Regions from separate parts of the Agathobaculum sp. LCP25S3_E8 genome, predicted to be linked through region 1. Evidence: riboswitches for the same ligand, from Rfam matches in the RefSeq annotation. Region 1 holds a riboswitch; each other region holds the start of a gene.
The links. Region 1 has a riboswitch for FMN ahead of ACTQ34_RS05450 (ECF transporter S component). Riboswitches for the same ligand answer to the same signal wherever they lie in the genome.
Positions count from the first base shown of each region.

Region 2: linked by a shared signal. The riboswitch ahead of ACTQ34_RS00450 (ECF transporter S component) and the one ahead of ACTQ34_RS05450 (ECF transporter S component) in region 1 are both predicted to bind FMN.
Region 3: linked by a shared signal. The riboswitch ahead of ribD (bifunctional diaminohydroxyphosphoribosylaminopyrimidine deaminase/5-amino-6-(5-phosphoribosylamino)uracil reductase RibD) and the one ahead of ACTQ34_RS05450 (ECF transporter S component) in region 1 are both predicted to bind FMN.
Region 4: linked by a shared signal. The riboswitch ahead of ACTQ34_RS04145 (MATE family efflux transporter) and the one ahead of ACTQ34_RS05450 (ECF transporter S component) in region 1 are both predicted to bind FMN.

Region 1 covers NZ_JBQKJR010000009.1:74,610-78,813, reverse strand. The annotation lists gene ACTQ34_RS05460 (hypothetical protein) at 1-881, shown strand, start outside; gene ACTQ34_RS05455 (metallophosphoesterase) at 1,011-1,910, opposite strand; gene ACTQ34_RS05450 (ECF transporter S component) at 1,931-2,545, opposite strand; FMN riboswitch at 2,635-2,766, opposite strand; gene ACTQ34_RS05445 (toprim domain-containing protein) at 2,809-3,414, opposite strand; gene holA (DNA polymerase III subunit delta) at 3,416-4,204, opposite strand, start outside.
Region 2 covers NZ_JBQKJR010000001.1:75,040-79,243, reverse strand. The annotation lists gene ACTQ34_RS00465 (HNH endonuclease signature motif containing protein) at 1-19, shown strand, start outside; gene ACTQ34_RS00460 (hypothetical protein) at 119-643, opposite strand; gene ACTQ34_RS00455 (helix-turn-helix domain-containing protein) at 1,030-1,224, opposite strand; FMN riboswitch at 1,548-1,663, shown strand; gene ACTQ34_RS00450 (ECF transporter S component) at 1,764-2,405, shown strand; gene ACTQ34_RS00445 (riboflavin kinase) at 2,415-3,107, shown strand; gene ACTQ34_RS00440 (cysteine-rich VLP domain-containing protein) at 3,144-3,515, opposite strand; gene ACTQ34_RS00435 (relaxase/mobilization nuclease domain-containing protein) at 3,512-4,204, opposite strand, start outside.
Region 3 covers NZ_JBQKJR010000062.1:8,068-12,271, forward strand. The annotation lists gene lepA (translation elongation factor 4) at 1-1,790, opposite strand, end outside; FMN riboswitch at 2,129-2,258, shown strand; gene ribD (bifunctional diaminohydroxyphosphoribosylaminopyrimidine deaminase/5-amino-6-(5-phosphoribosylamino)uracil reductase RibD) at 2,443-3,504, shown strand; gene ACTQ34_RS15220 (riboflavin synthase) at 3,506-4,159, shown strand; gene ACTQ34_RS15225 (bifunctional 3,4-dihydroxy-2-butanone-4-phosphate synthase/GTP cyclohydrolase II) at 4,184-4,204, shown strand, end outside.
Region 4 covers NZ_JBQKJR010000006.1:89,154-93,357, reverse strand. The annotation lists gene groL (chaperonin GroEL) at 1-525, shown strand, start outside; gene ACTQ34_RS04145 (MATE family efflux transporter) at 647-2,023, opposite strand; FMN riboswitch at 2,165-2,276, opposite strand; gene ACTQ34_RS04140 (sugar ABC transporter substrate-binding protein) at 2,428-3,375, opposite strand; gene ACTQ34_RS04135 (sensor histidine kinase) at 3,665-4,204, shown strand, end outside.

The sequences.
Region 1 (4,204 bases):
AATTTTTCCGTATCCCAGTACTTCCGAACGAGAAACTCACAATTTCATTGGAAAAAGACAGCGCTGGGATGGTTTACTCATCAGGTACGAATTCGAACGAAGGTGAGCAGTTCAATTTTTATACACAAGGAATTGTTACACCGGAAACCATTTATTTTTCTTTCAATAATCGTACAAACCAAAACCATATCGTGGATACCAGCCTGATTCCGGGGGGATATGGAATTTATGCGATGAATTACACAGCAGGAAAAGTGCAGCATCAAGGAAATGCAATACAAACACTAGAAAATGGCCGTTTGCATCTTGACAGTCTGCAGCTTGTGTATCCGATTGACCCAAAAGAGGAGTTTCTTGACCTGTGTCAGTGGTCGGATGGGAAAACATTACTTTTGTACACGCGAGAAAATAATGTATACTACTTAACTGTGATTTCGATGGATACCATGCAGCAGATACAACGGCTAGTACTTCAAGCAACACAAAACGGAAGCGGATTGCTGTACTTGTTGCCAGAAAGCAAAAATTTTATCGTTACCATTATTGACAAAACCGCAACGGTATTGCTGCCAGACAAAGATGGAAAATTCCATATTGATATGCAAACAACCAATACATTGGATTATCAATATCTGCCGAGGAACATAGACAGCAGTGCGATAGATTACCAGGATGGTAAGCTGGCATTGGCGGGTGAAAGTTATGATCGCTATAGTGGAATGATGCAGACAGGTTTTGATGTAGTTGTCTGTGATCGAAACGGATTGCAACTTTGGGCACAATATCAAAGCAGCCTACAAAACGATTTGACAGGCGCTTACAATACCAGTGAAATCGTGCGGCTATTGTACAATCATCCAATTAGAGTGACATGGCAATGAAGAAACTCCGGATACGCCAGCGTTGGAATGTATCCGGAGTTTCTAATTCGTTTTTTGGGATTTACCATCCCCTTAATTATACAAAACTTTTCTTTTGTATAATTATATATATTGAATTTAGAAGGCTATTTACTCTCCTGTACCACTCAAATCAACCACTACAATTTCCGGTGGATTGAACAATCGCGGCTTCCAATCACGTGCCAAACCGCGACCTACGATTTCAGTCATACTGCCACAGGTGTATTGGCCACCAGCATATTTCGGGAAAAATCCCTGATTGGGTGCAATCAAACCGTTGAGCAGATATGGGATGCGCCATTGACCGCCATGCGCATGTCCGCACAATACCAAGTCAAACGGATACTTTGCATACTCTGTGATATATTCAGGTCGATGCGCCAGCAACACACACAACTGCTTTTCGTCCAGATTTTGGAACTGTGATAAAGTACGTCGATATTCTTCCGATTCTCCGTATGAACGAGCCTGTTGAGTCCCTGTTGAGGCAGGATCATCCACACCGCACAGTATGAAACTGACTTCATTTATAGTTACGGTTTCTTGGTCGTTACGCAGAACGTGAACACCATATTGCTCAATCATATCAAAGATATCTTCCGCTTGACCGCTCCAGAATTCATGATTGCCCGACACATAATAGCAAGGTGCAATTTGAGTGATTTGCTGCAATAATTGTTCTGCTCCGTCGCGAGGAATCTTATCATCTACGATATCTCCACACAGCAAGATGCAGTCCGGTTGTTCGCGGATAATTCGCTCCATCAACTGACATTGGTTCTCTCCATAAATGCAGCTGTGCAAATCGGAAAGCATCAAAAGACGCATTCCCTGCCCTTCCTTCAATTTTTCAGTTTCCAGTGTATAATTTCGTGTCACCAAACCACACTGCAAACCCGCAATTCCAATACCAATCGCGCACAGCACAAATGCATGTATCCATCTTTTTCTTCTATCCATTACAACCTCCAGCATAAAAACAAAGGGACATAAACGTTTTCCGTCCATGTCCCCCATTTGTTTAGTTTTTAGTTGGCTTTTTGCCGCATATGAATTGCTATTTGCTTTGATTTGATGAAAACACTCAGTTTCTTATAGGCAACCATAGTTATAATCGTTAAAATAACACCTTTAATCAGATTAAACGGCAAAATTCCCAACAAAAGGTAGGCACCCATTCCATTGATTGCGGGGTTGACCGCTCGGCACATATCAAAAATAGCATCTAGATTCCACCCCATTCCATTGACATAAAACGGAATAATCAAGCAGTAATTTGTCAGCATGCCCATGCCGGCCATGGCGACAGAACCGCACAGACACCCTACAGCCGCCATTTTTCTGGACTTATGCGCACGATAAATAAGTACCGCAATGACAACCAACGTTGACAACATCAAAAAATCTGCCAATTCACCCGATCCTGCAGTTTGGCTCTGTGTCAAATGGATCAGATCTTTGATACCTATCATCGTAATAGCCGGACCAATGCCAAAGATGAATGCTCCAATCAAAACAACGGCCCCCGACAGATCCACCTTCAGAAACGGCGGCATGAACGGAATCGGAAATTCAAAATACATCAAAACGGTAGCGATGGCCGCAAATACTGCGGTATACGTAATTTTACTGGTTTTCGTCATGACTATCTTCTCCTTTGCAAGGAGTTCTGTTTGTTTGGGTAACAAAAAGCCCTTGGAACAATCCAAGGGCATGCAGACGTACCGAAATACACCTGTTTCTTTCATCCGGACTATAACCGTCGGTTGGGATTTACACCCATCATGCCTTTCGGCTCGCAGACTATCGGACAAACCGTCCGTATACTGCCGGTGGAGACTTTCACTCCGCCCTGAAACAGAACTATTTATTTATGATATTATTATAGGCTTATCTGCCATACTTGTCAATCCCCTACTGATATTCTATCAATGATCTCTTCCATTTCAGCCCGGCAAGAAACTGCATTGATAAATTCCAATAGCGCATTGGCCGTCATATGGGATGGTAAATCCAACGCTTTGAGCACTTCTGTACGACGTTTTACGCTGTTCGGTTGACCGGATAATCCCCATGCAAAAAAATCTGCCTTGCTGATTGGCTTTTTATCCTGTGCGGAAGAGTATGCTTCGTCCTCAAAAGTAGCGCCGGCACGACGCAACGCCTCCAAAATGACCTCTGGGCGCATCCCTTCTACCCCAAGCTTTCCTTCCTTTGAACCATGACGTTTGCGTCGCTCCTTGCCGACAACGTCCGGAATATATGCTTGCTTCACGCTTCCAGGCGGTAATGCTCCTTTTATATAATTGCGAATGACAAAACCAGCCCCATCGCTATCCGTCAACACAATTAAGCCACGTGATAACGCAATTTTTCGCAGTAAGCGGAGCTGGTCCTTATCATGAAAAATCCGAAAGCCCCCGCTTTCCAGCACAACTGCATCCACAACCTGACGGACCGTATTCACGTCGTAGCGTCCTTCTACTACAATTGCTTCACGAACTCGTATCACATTAGCCCTCCCTCAATGCGGATGCCATAGACAACAGCGTTAATTCAATCTGCTTTTGGCGATCCACCGCGCTGCCCTTTAGCGCAGCATCGGTTTGTGCGCACAGAGAAGCAACCTGACGCAGCCATTTTAGGGATACACGTCGTGCTGCGTTTTGTAACTGCTTGGCGTAATATGGAGATTTAGAGCCAATCATGTCCATCAGCTGTTTTTCTCCTCCACGCGCTTCCGCGCACAGCTTCGCCGCATATAAACGCTGAATATGGCGTGTGATTGTCGTAAAAATCATCACTTCATTGTTCTTCTGTGCAATCAAATCACCTACTAAAGACACTGCGCGTTCAAATTTTCCTGCTGTTATAGCATCGGTCAAATCAAAAACCACAGCATCTAAAATCGGTGAGCAGACTGCATCAATGTTGTATTTTTTGATTTCCCCCGTAGTGGTGTGAGCTGCAGCCTTTTCTATCTCTCCCGCCAAATTGGTCATAGAATTCCCACAAAGGAAAATCATGTACGACGCATCCTCCGGTGAGATGGCACAACCAAGCGCACGGGCGCGTCGCTCCAACCACGCAACCAGTTCACGCTCTTCCATGTGAGTAAACTCCACAAAACAAGCGACCTTTTGCAGCGTCTTATATAACTTTGTTCGTTTGTCTGGTTTACCATCCAAAATATCATAGTAGAACACCAGACAAACATAGTCTGGTAAATCTTCCAGTAATGCGGGCAGCACATCAGAGAAACCCGCTGGCGGTTTGAACAAATCAAAATCTGTCACGATGAT
Region 2 (4,204 bases), on a different contig from region 1:
TTGGTGGGCTGGTTATTAACGGCATCCTTTTCAAAGAAATCTCACAAAAATCAAAAGTTTAATTAGTCAACAAAAAAGTTGCAGAAGAACACTGTTGAAAGTGTCCTCTGCAACTTTTTTAGATATTCTCTTGCCGTGTTAAACCAGTTATATTATAAAATTCATCTGTAAACTTTATCTCTTTATACGGAAAATCCTTTTGGAGTTTTTTGATATAATCAAATGGATTTTCTATCGGTTCAACCTCTAAATTAGAGGAAATATTTTGAAGTATGCTTTGCACTGGCTCACTACTTGTATATCTAACTTCATCAGGATCATTCATAAAGTTTTCAAAAGCATCTTTATCCATCCACACTACTTGTTGAATTGCATTTGTTGTTTTCAGAGAAAGAAGCAACCTTAAAAAATCTGTAAAATCTTTAGCAAGTGGATAAACATAATAATTACAGCACGTTTCTGGATTTACGCAAAAAACAATCTCCTTAAATCCCTTGATAAAGCAATAATGTATTCCATTATCCCACCCAATAATTTGGGCTCCAATCGGCGTACAAAAAAATGGTTCTCTCAATTCGATTGATAGACCTATGGGCGAGGTGTCTAAATTTAATTTCTTGAACTTATCAAATATATTCTCCATAATCAGCTCTCCACATCAAAAATCCTATTTTGTAATCGTACCTTTCATTTTCCTTTCTGTCCATTAAAAAACACAACCAAGGCCCCCGCTACGGCAACGGCTACAATCACACCGAGATCAGTAGATCCATTAAGGAAATCATTTCCTATTGCCATGAATACAACTCCTACAATAAGGGTAACTATCAATGTTATAATTGATTTGAGCATAGTATATTTTTCCCTTTCTTTTAACTTGTAGATACACACTTGATATTCTTTTCTTAGTATATCATCAATGTGGTTTTAGAGCAATACAATATGAAATATAAAGTGTAAGAGTGATCTAAGCATCGCAAAGCGCCGGGCGCGGGGGCTGTGTGCCTCTGCGTCCGGCGTTCTTTTTCTTTATGCCTGCCCCATCGGGAAGTGTGGCAGTTCTTCCAGCAGTTTCAGAATAAGGTGCTGCTTCATATCTTCGTCAACGGCCAGCACGTCGATCATAGGGGTGTAGTGTTGGATCACCTTTTCTTTGGCCCACTTCTCACCGGCGACGGCGGCCTTGATGGTATCAATGTCCAGCAACATTTCCTGTTCGGCCATCGTGTCAACTCCTGTCGTTTTTTGTCTTATTCCAGCATACCACAGAACCGGCAGGAAAACCAGCGGCGGAAAGATTTTCCTACGCATTTAGAACAGCGTTTCGGCGGGTATATGATAAATCCTCCCACCACCTCACCGACCATGCCGGAAAAGCCCCGGAATACCGGGCGTTTTAAGGCCCTAAATGCGTAGACTGCCAGTATCTTTTCCGCTGACGTATTCGTTTTGCGTATGCCGCAAGATTTCCGAAAAAATTCCGAAATCGTTTAAACATATTGTCAGATTAGAATGTGAGATGTAAAATCACTTTGACAACTGAATAAAGATGTCTTCGGGGCAGGGTGTAATTCCCGATTGGCGGTAAAGTCCGCAAGCGTTTGACGCATGATTTGGTGCAATTCCAAAACCAACAGTATAGTCTGGATAGGAGAAGATAAAGAAATTGTTCGATATTTTTATCGCTGGTTCTTTTACTTTATCAAAATAGGCGCTTGAAAGGCATCACCTTTCAGGTGCCAATTTTTTTCGGAGGAAACGAAATGAATAAAGTAAAAAATATCACAACGCTTGCAATGTTGAGCGCAATCGCTTATGTCGCTATGGTGGTGGGCCGTGTCCCGGTTGTCCTGTTCTTAAAGTATGACCCCAAAGATGTTATCATCACATTAGGCGGTTTGATATGGGGGCCGCTGACATCTTGTATTGTTTCCGTTATTGTGTCTGTAATTGAAATGTTGTCAGTTAGTGAGACAGGCATTTTGGGGTGTATTATGAATATTATTTCCACCTGTTCTTTTGCTTGCACAGCAGCAATCATTTATAAGAAAAAACACACTCTTTCCGGCGCAGTAATGGGTTTAGTGGTTGGTAGTCTGACAATGATTTGTGTTATGCTGTTATGGAATTATCTTATCACACCTCTTTATATGGGTTATCCGCGTGAAGCGGTTGTTCAATTATTGCTTCCAGCCTTTCTGCCTTTCAACGCATTAAAGGCGGGGCTTAATGCAGGGTTTACATTTTTGCTTTATAAGCCTGTAATAACATCATTAAGAAAAAGCGGATATATCGTTACTACATCAAATAAGACTAAAGGGAGGCCATCGGGGCTTATCCTGTTGGCAATCGCAATTATTGTTACCTGTGTTTTGTTGATTTTATCTATGAACGAAATAATTTGAGGAACTTCTATGAACAGAAAACCTATCTACACATCTTTTGGTATAGTCATTCATGGCCGAGGAATTGGTAAGCTGGTTGGAACCCCAACAGCCAATTTGAAAGTTGAAAATGAAAAGCAACTGCCAGAGAACGGTGTGTATATCACACGCATTTTTCTGGACAATCAAATTTATTATGGAATTACACATATTGGAACACGCCCCACGGTGGATAACGATACAGATATATCGGTAGAAACTCATATTTTGAATTTTAGCCGTGATTTGTATGGTAGTAAAATTGAAATACAATTATTTGAAAAACTTCGTAACCCCATGAAATTTGACAATTTATCACTGCTATTGGAGCAGATCAGATTAGACTGCCTCTCTGTGCAGGAATTTTGGGGAATAGACTATTCTTCCTCCCGGCTTACCATAGACATCAAAAAGCATCTTGTTAAGGTAGATGGGAAAGAAGTATTTTTGTCTACAAAAGAGTTTGATGTTTTGTATATGTTATACTCCAATCCAGAAGTTACATTTACAAAAGAAGAAATATATCAGGCCGTGTGGCATGAACCGTCAAATGGATACTGCCATGCGGTAGAAAACACAGTATTTCAAATCAGGAAAAAGACTGCCACCATTGTAAAGGGACTGACATTCATAAAAACCGTAGCCGGGTATGGCTACAAATACAATCCGGTAGGGACGAAGTAAAGTCGCCTTTGCCGGATTGTATTTTCAATATCGCTATTAGGCATCAATTCTTATGGATTTCCAATATCTTTTCCGCTGTCGTTCTGCCTCTTTGCGGCGGCGCATCCGTTTGGCACAGGATGGACAGTATTTGGCCCGGTTGGACTTCGGCATAAATGCAGCGCCGCACTCGGAGCAGGGTTTCACCTCGTCCCGGTCTTTGGTGATCTCGGCACACAGGGTCGCATCCAGCGGGAGAACAGCGGCACGAAACCACCGGCACAGCAGCGAATAGGAAATGCTCTGGACGCACACACATTCCTCGCCGTCGTCCAGCAAGAGGCAGTTTCCGTCACAGTAGTTGCAGCACTCATGCGTCAGCTTCCGGGCCTTGCGATATTGAGGGTAATTCATTCTCGGTATGCTCATAGCTCTTGTGTCCACTCCTTTCCCAGCGTCACCCGCAAAATGCCGTCCACATTCTGCTTGATGATGCCGTATTCCTGCATCTGCTTTTTCGCTTCGCCGTACCGTTCATACAGCCGTTCTTTTTCCTCGGCCAGCCGCTTGTAACCAGCTTTCAGGGCATAAAGATCAGGGAGTTTTTTCACGCCCTGTTCCTTTAGGGTCTTTGCCGCAGCTTCATATAAAATCAACGTGCTTTCATGCTCACGCCGGAATTTGCCCTTGTCCGCTGCCTTGCGATATTCCAGCGCCACGGGCCGGAGCTGCTTGTAGGTGGTGACGTTCTTTATCAGCACCGCCATATCTGCAAGCCGATGTTCCGCAGCTTTCAGGGCAGCGGCGGCCTCGTCGCTGGCGGCGGTGATCTCGGCCACCTTGCTTTCCAAATCCGGGTAAGTGTCTATCCCATGTTCTGTCAGGAAGTTCAGTGTCATTGCGGCCTGCTTCAAGTTGTGGAGCTTCGCCCACTTCTCATAACCCGCCGATTGCTGGGCCTTGATGCTGTTTTCCAGATCAATCCGCAGAGAAATTCCCTTACGCTCTTTGGGCACTCTGGTGATAACGCAGCCTTTGATACGCTCTTTAATAGCTTCCTCGGTGTAGGCTTCCCCCAGCGTCTTACAGCGGGTAAAGCGTTCCTGTCCGGGAGCGCG
Region 3 (4,204 bases), on a different contig from region 1:
AAGACCGCCATGAACGCTTCGGTCGGAATCTGCACCGTGCCGAGCGAACGCATCTTTTTCTTACCTTCCTTTTGTTTTTCCAACAGCTTTTTCTTTCGCGTGATGTCGCCGCCGTAGCACTTAGCCAGCACATCCTTGCGCATCGCCTTGACTGTCTCGCGTGCGATGACCTTGCCGCCGATTGCCGCCTGAATCGGCACCTCGAACAGCTGACGCGGGATATTCTCCTTGAGCTTTTCGCAGATACGGCGCGCACGGCCGTATGCCTTTTCACGGTGCACAATAAACGAAAGTGCATCTACCTGGTCACCGTTGAGCAGCATATCCACCTTAACCAAATCGCTCGGTCGGTAATCGAGGAACTCGTAGTCCAGCGAAGCGTAGCCGCGAGTACGTGCCTTAAGTGCGTCGAAAAAGTCGTAAATAATTTCGTTTATCGGCATTTCGTAATGCAGCTCTACCAGATTGGCATCCAGATACTGCATATCCTTAAATACGCCGCGTCGCTCCTGACACATCGGCATGATGTTGCCGACATATTCCTGCGGCGTCATGATGGTCGCCTTGACAAATGGCTCACGCGCCTCTTCGATGAGACCCGGATCGGGATAATCATGCGGATTGTCGCACTGGACGACCGTGCCGTCGGTCTTGACAATTTCATAAACCACGCTCGGCAGTGTCGTGACCAAATCGAGGTCAAACTCACGCTCCAGTCGCTCCTGAATAACCTCCATGTGCAGCATGCCTAGGAAACCGCAGCGGAAACCAAATCCCAGCGCCACCGAGCTTTCCGGCTCGAAGGACAACGCCGCGTCGTTGAGCTGCAATTTCTCCAGCGCATCCCGCAGGTCGGGATATTTGGAGCCGTCCTCGGTATAAATACCGCAGAACACCATGGGCCGCGCAGGACGATAACCCGGCAGAGCCTCCGCCGTCGGGCGTTCAGCCTCGGTGACCGTGTCGCCGACGCGAGTGTCGGATACAGTCTTGATGGATGCGGTAAAGTAACCGACCTCACCCGCGCACAGCTCCTGCTGCGGGGACAGTCCGAGCGGCAGCATATAGCCGCATTCGAGTACCTGAAACGTCGCTCCGGTTGCCATCATCTTGACTTTCATGCCCGGACGGATACACCCCTCCATCAGACGCATGTAGACGATAACCCCTTTATAGGGGTCGTACTGGCTGTCGAATATCAGTGCGCGCAGCAGCGCGTCCGGATCGCCCGTCGGCGCAGGGATGTCCGACACGATGCGCTCCAGCACGGAATGGATGTTGATATTCATTTTTGCAGAAATCTCCGGGCTGTCCTCAGCCGGGATGCCGATGATATCCTCAATTTCCTGCTTGACGCGCGGCGCATCCGCAGCCGGCAGGTCAATCTTATTGATAACCGGCACAACCTCCAACCCCGCGTCAATCGCAAGATAGGTGTTGCCCAGCGTCTGCGCCTCGATACCCTGCGCCGCGTCCACAACCAGCAGCGCGCCTTCGCACGCAGCCAGTGAGCGGGAGACCTCATAATTGAAGTCAACATGCCCCGGCGTGTCGATGAGGTTCATCTCATAGGTTTTGCCGTCATCCGCCTCATATTCCATGCGCACAGCGCGCGCCTTAATCGTGATGCCGCGTTCGCGCTCCAGATCCATATTGTCGAGTAACTGCTCCTCCATCTCGCGCTGGGATACCGCTTTGCACTGCTCAAGCAGGCGATCGGCAAGTGTAGACTTACCGTGGTCAATGTGCGCGATAATGGAGAAATTACGAATTTGCTCGCGATTTTTCACCCCGAAAGCTCCTTATCTGTTCCATAATAGCAATATGGAAATATTATAACACGTTCCCGCCTGTCTCACAAGCGTTCTTTTCCGGTTTACCGGCTCCCCATCATTGTTCTGTTTTTTTGCACAAATTTGATTTTCTTTTGCTTCAGATTTGATACGACTACGCTATGATAAGAATGTAGACAGCCACATTCTTTTCTCTTTTCCTTATACTCTTCCCAACTGCAGAGGCGGCTTTGGCCGCCTCTGCATATTTTTTCATAAAATGCTTGCATTCTTGCTTTTGCGGGTATATACTGTGTTCAGCAAAGCATTTGACTGCTGTGCTAAAACCGAATATCAGGATTCTTCAGGGCAGGGTGCAATTCCCTACCGGCGGTACAGCCCGCGAGCGGACGCTTTTTCAAAGCGAATGCATGATTCGGTGAAACTCCGAAGCCGACAGTATAGTCTGGATGAAAGAAGAATGTGCGAAAAACGGCTTTTGCTCCGTTTTCGCTTATTTGCTGTTCTGAAACGCATTTTGTGTTTCAGATTTTTTGTTTTTATGGCGTTTCGCCCCGAAGCCTCTGCTTTCGGGGCGTTTTTTCATTTTACAGCCCGTACAGGCTGTTCTGACGAGGTGATCCGATTGCAAAACCAAACGGAAACTTACATGCGCCGCGCACTCGATCTGGCCAAACGCGGCGCAGGACATGTCAGCCCCAACCCGATGGTTGGCTGCGTCATCGTTAAAAACGGACGCATCATCGGCGAAGGCTGGCATGAATACTGCGGTGGCCTGCACGCCGAGCGCAACGCGCTGAAAAACTGCACCGAGGACCCGGCAGGCGCAGACCTATACGTCACGCTTGAGCCATGCTGCCACTGGGGCCGCACCCCTCCCTGCACAGAGGCCATTCTCGAAAAGCACATTGGACGTGTATTCGTCGGCTGTCTGGACGCAAATCCGCTTGTTGCCGGCAAGGGCGCACAGATTCTGCGGGACGCAGGCATTCCTGTCGAAACCGGCATCTGCGAAAACGAGTGCCGCCAGCTCAACGAGGTATTCTTCCACTTTATCACAAGCAAAACCCCGTATGTTGTACTCAAATACGCCATGACGCTGGACGGCAAAATTGCCGCGTACACCGGTGACAGCCGCTGGGTAACGGACGAAGCCGCCCGCCATCACGTACACGAGACACGCGCACGCCTGTCCGGCATCATGGTTGGCGTCGGCACCGTGCTGGCAGACGACCCATTGCTCACTTGCCGCATCGAGGGCGGACACAACCCATGCCGCATTGTCTGTGACAGTCACGCGCGCACGCCGCTGGACTCCCAACTTGTCCGCACCGCGCACGAAATCGACACAGTCATCGCCGTGACCGAATGGAACGAGCGCGCCACGGCACTCAAAAAAGCGGGCGCACACCTATTGCTATGTAACGCCCAAAACGGCAAAGTGGACCTAAACGACCTGATGCGGCAGCTTGGCGCACGCGGGTTGGACAGCATCCTGCTGGAAGGCGGCGCAGAACTTGCGTTTGCAGCGCTCGAGACAGGCATTGTTCATAAGGTGCAGGCGTACATCGCACCCAAACTGATTGGCGGCAGTACCGCCAAAACGCCGCTTGGTGGCGCAGGTTTCGCCCGTATGGCGGACGCTTTGACACTCAAAAACGTAACCGTCACGCCGCTGGGTACGGACATCCTGCTTGAGGGGGTGCTGTAATATGTTTACCGGCATCATCGAAGAAATCGGCACCGTACGCCGTATTGAACGCGGCGCCGCAGGCGCAAGACTTACTATCGCGGCAAAAACCGTGCTGGAAGGCACCAAGCTCGGCGACAGCATCGCCACCAACGGCGTGTGTCTGACCGTTGTTGCGATGACAGCGGACAGCTTCAGCGCGGACGTCATGGCTGAGTCGCTGCGGCGCTCCAGCCTCGGCGCACTGCAAAGCGGCTCACCGGTCAATCTGGAACGCGCAATGCCCATGAATGGGCGTTTCGGCGGACATATCGTATCCGGTCACATTGACGGCACCGGCACAATTGCATCCCAAAAGCGCGAGGATAACGCAGTCTGGGTGACCGTGAACACCTCTGCTTCCCTGCTGCGATATATCGTGGAAAAAGGCTCGATTGCAATTGACGGCGTAAGTCTGACGGTCGCAGCGGTGGACCAAACCGGTTTCTCCGTATCCATCATCTCGCACACAGGCGCACAGACCATCCTGCTGGACAAAAAGCCGGGCGAGACGGTCAATTTAGAGTGCGACGTTATCGGGAAATATGTTGAAAAGCTGCTTGCACCGTATGCACCGGCTGAAAAATCCACTTCAAGCAGCATCACTATGGAATTTCTGGCCCAACACGGGTTCTAAAACAATAAAAGGAGGACAATCCATATGAAACAGCAATATTGCACG
Region 4 (4,204 bases), on a different contig from region 1:
GGCAAGCTGGCAGGCGGCGTGGGCCTGATCCATGTTGGCGCAGCGACCGAGCTGGAGCTGAAGGAGAAAAAGCATCGCGTGGAAGACGCGCTGAATGTCACCCGCGCTGCGCTGGAGGAAGGCGTTGTGGTCGGCGGCGGCGTGGCCTACTGCGATGCCTGCACACAGGTTGAGGCATATGCGGCGCAGCTCACGGGGGACGAAAAGGTCGGCGCGCAGATCATCTGCACTGCGTTGACCAAGCCGGCTGCTCAGATTGTGGAAAATGCCGGCGGAGACGGCGATTCCGTTGTGACAGAGATTCGACGGCTGGAGCCCGGAATGGGAATGGATGTCTGCACGCATACTTATGTCAACATGATTGAAGCCGGTATTATGGATTCGACCAAAGTGGTGCGTCTGGCGCTGCAAAACGCGGTTTCCATGGCGAGCACTTTCCTGACCACCGAAGTGAATGTGATCGATCCGGTTGATGAGGAATGGCTGCGCACCGGTGGCGCGAGCCGACGCAAGAGCACGCATTGATAGAGGATAAAAGCACGTTATTCACCTTGAGTATGCAGATAAGCGCAAGTCTTTCTGACGAGTAAAAAGAAACCTCCTGTTGCAGCAATGCTGCGACAGGAGGTTTTTTTCATACTGTGGCTTACAGCCATCCGCTTTTACGCCAGGAACGAAACTCCGTAAGCGCCAATGCAATGCTGAGCAAAAAAACCAGCGTATCTGTAATGGGAACGGCATATAAAGCACCATCCAGACCAAAACTGCGGGAGAGCAGCAGCGCCAGCGGAATGAGAAACACCCCTTGCCGTACCAGAGGAATCATCAGCGAGTGTACAGGTTTGTCGATGCTCTGAAAAAAGGATGCTGTGGTCATATGCAGACCGTAGAGGAAAAAGGTCATCATATAAATCCGGAAAATGTGGGCGGCGCAATCCAGATACAGGGGATTATCCGAGACAAAGAGCATACCGATTTGCCGGGGGAGTACCATGAAGACCAGAAAGCATACAGCGGAAATGATGAGCGCAATCCGACTGGCCAGCAGATATGTCTGATGTACCCGCGTGTAGTGTTTGGCGCCGAAGTTAAAGCCGTTGATGGGCTGTACGGCGGAGGAGACACCCACAAACATCGAGTGGGCGATTTGGTATACTTTCATCATCATGCCGTAAACCGAAAGGGCAATGTCGCTGCCAAAGGCGCTCCATGCACCGTACTGACGCATCAGGTTGTTCATGGTGATTTGTACCAGTGCCATCATCGTCTGCGTCAGCAGGCTTGGAAAGCCTAACGCCACGATACGTCCGGTCAATGCAGGCGTGGGGCGCAGAGCGGATTTGCGAATGCGGACGGTACGCATATGGCGCAGATAAAAGAGGCACATACAGCCGGCGGCTGTCTGTCCCACCGCTGTGGCAATACCGGCTCCTACGACACCCATTTGTAGTGGGAAAATGAAAATAGGATCCAGAATCAAGTTGATAACGGCGCCCACAATCATACACTTCATGGTGTACTGAGGGGCACCGTCCGCGCGGATGATGGCGGTGAACGCAGGGCACATCAGCTGGAACGGCACGCCCCATGCGATCGCCCGCAGATAGGAGACTGCCTGCGTATAAGCGGTTTCCGTGACGCCGCACAGAACCACCAGCTGCGGGGCGAAGATGCCAAACACCAGCGCGCAAAGAATGCCGCTGCCGATAATTAAAGTCAGTGCGTGCGACATGGTTGCATCTGCCGTTTGCTGCTGCTTGCGGCCCAGGCACAGACTGATATTGGCCGCGGCCCCATCCCCCAGCAGCAGCGAAATTGCGTTTACCAGAATCATAAGCGGAAACGCGACGTTGGTAGCTGTCATGCCGGTGATGCCAACGCCTTGCCCGACAAAAATCTGATCAACGATGTTGTAAAGATAGTTGACCATGAGTGTCAGTGCTGTGGGAATAGAATATCGCACTAACAGCGCGGAGATCGGCTCTGTTTCCAGCGGGTTTGCGTTTTGTACCGGTTTATCCATGATGACGGCCTCCTTTTTGGTTCCTTGCCACCGAATAAGCCGGATAAATCGTAAAGCAGCCGTTGATTGCTATCCAACGGATGCAATACCGGCTGCTTCGTGTTCTTTCATCGTGCACGAGAAGCTGCCGGTGATGCCGGCGGCTTTCTTCTCCCATCCAGACCTGACTGTTGGCCCCGGGATTGCACCGGGTTAGCTTGCGCTCGCGGGCTTTGACCGCCAGTAGAGAATACTCTCGTTTCCGAAGAAAGGAATATACCATTTTATAAAGCCATTATAGCAGAAAATCCTGCCCTGTCAACCGGCCAAAAACCAATCTTTGTGCAGAAATATTGTGCATCATGAACGAACGTTCGGCCGGTCGGCGAAGATACCGGTTGGGGCTGTACTGCCTGTACCCCTTCTCATTGCCAACCGTCTGAGCCGAACTGTTCCACGTTTTCCGCTGTAATCAACTCGACCGGCACAATGATTTCGCTTTCGTAGGCTTGGTCGGACAGAATCTGGTATATGACCTGCGCTGTCGTCTGCCCGATTTGAATGGGAGACTGGGCGACTGTTGCTGTCATCACACCTTCGAAAATCATATTTTTAGCTTCGGGAGCGCCGTCTACGCCGTAAACCAGCGTGCGATCCAGTAAATGCCGCTCCTCCAGCGCAGCCATCGCCCCTAACGCTGTCGGATCGTTGAGCGCCATCACCACATCAATCGTCGGGTCGGCATCCAGCAGGCCGTCCAGCGCCGGCATGGCAAGCTCCAGCTGACCGTCACTGCTCGCGCGGCCAGCGATCTGATACTGTGGATGCGCGGCGATGGTGTCGCAAAATCCTTGAATGCGGTCGACCGCCGACTGAGCGGTCGGGTGCTCCAGTAGGGCGATGCGTGCGGAATCACGGGTGCGCATCAGATGTTCGGCGCATAATACACCCGCGCCGTAATTGTCCGAAGCGATCGTGCAGGCAACCAGCGAAGGGTCACTCACCTGTGAATCCACAATCACAACCGGAACGTCTGCATCCCGCGCTTCCTCCAGTGCAGGACGAATCTGCTGAAAATCCACCGGGTTAATCACAAGAAGATCAATTCCACCTGCAAGCAGTTCGTGAATCTGGTCATTTTGTTTATCCTGATCGAGTGCAGGGTCGCGCGTGAGCAGAATATCGCCGCGGCTTTCGATCATCAACCGCAGCTCCTCGTCAATGACGCTGTAAAACGGGTTGTTCATTGTCATATAGGTCGCGCCGATCCGCAGCGGTGTTTCCTGCTGTTCTTTCCATGCGCCCAGCGTCAGGCACAGCCATGCCGTCAGCACGATGCCGCACACAGCAAGAAACAGTCGTCTCCATTTCATCGCCAGCCCCCCTTACTTGTTTTATCATATCATATTAGGGGAATCATGAAAACGATTTTTTGCCGGTTCTGAACAGGATGACGATTCTTTCCCGGAGGGGTTCTGCACATATGATTTGCTGCCTGCTGTTTTTATGCATGCGCTGATATGTTGTTTGACCTTGTGCAGGATATATATTATAATTTATACATAGGAAACCCGTTCTGCGACGCAGTACAGCAGAAAAGAAAAAACGGCTGTCTGCTGCAGGAGAAAGACAAGGCATAACGGGGAAAAGGGGGCTGCTGGCATGTCGGATGGACCGGCCAATCGCGAGATGCAGACAGATGAGAGTCTGACCCTGCTGCGGCAGGGGATGTTGCTTATCAATCTGGCGCTCTGCGCTTTTCTCGGTACGGTTTTTGTGCTGACGCCGCTGCGTGCGGTGCAGCGGGCCGAGGGTGTGAGCTTTTTGCAGGGGCTGAGCATTTTGCCGGCTGCTCCGTGGAGTGTGTCCTTTGCGGCGCTTAGTTTACTTGCGTTTGTCGTGGTCGACTTTGCATATCGGCGCGGCAGGCTGGGAAACGGCCGAATGGTGTTTTGGTTGGAACCGGGAGTTGCCTTGCTCGTGCTTTTGGCGCTGCATCTGGACTATAACGGATTGTTGCTGCTCGCCGTGGTCAATCTGGTGGACAGTCTGCATGGGCGGGGGCGTATGCTGTTCCTCGGCGCGATGACCTCGCTCTATCTGCTGACCAGTCTGGACGTTTTGCAATCCGGCTTGGGCATGGTCTCTGTCTCTGCATATCTCGCCTATTACGAGGGACAGCCGCGGCAGCTCATGCAGACG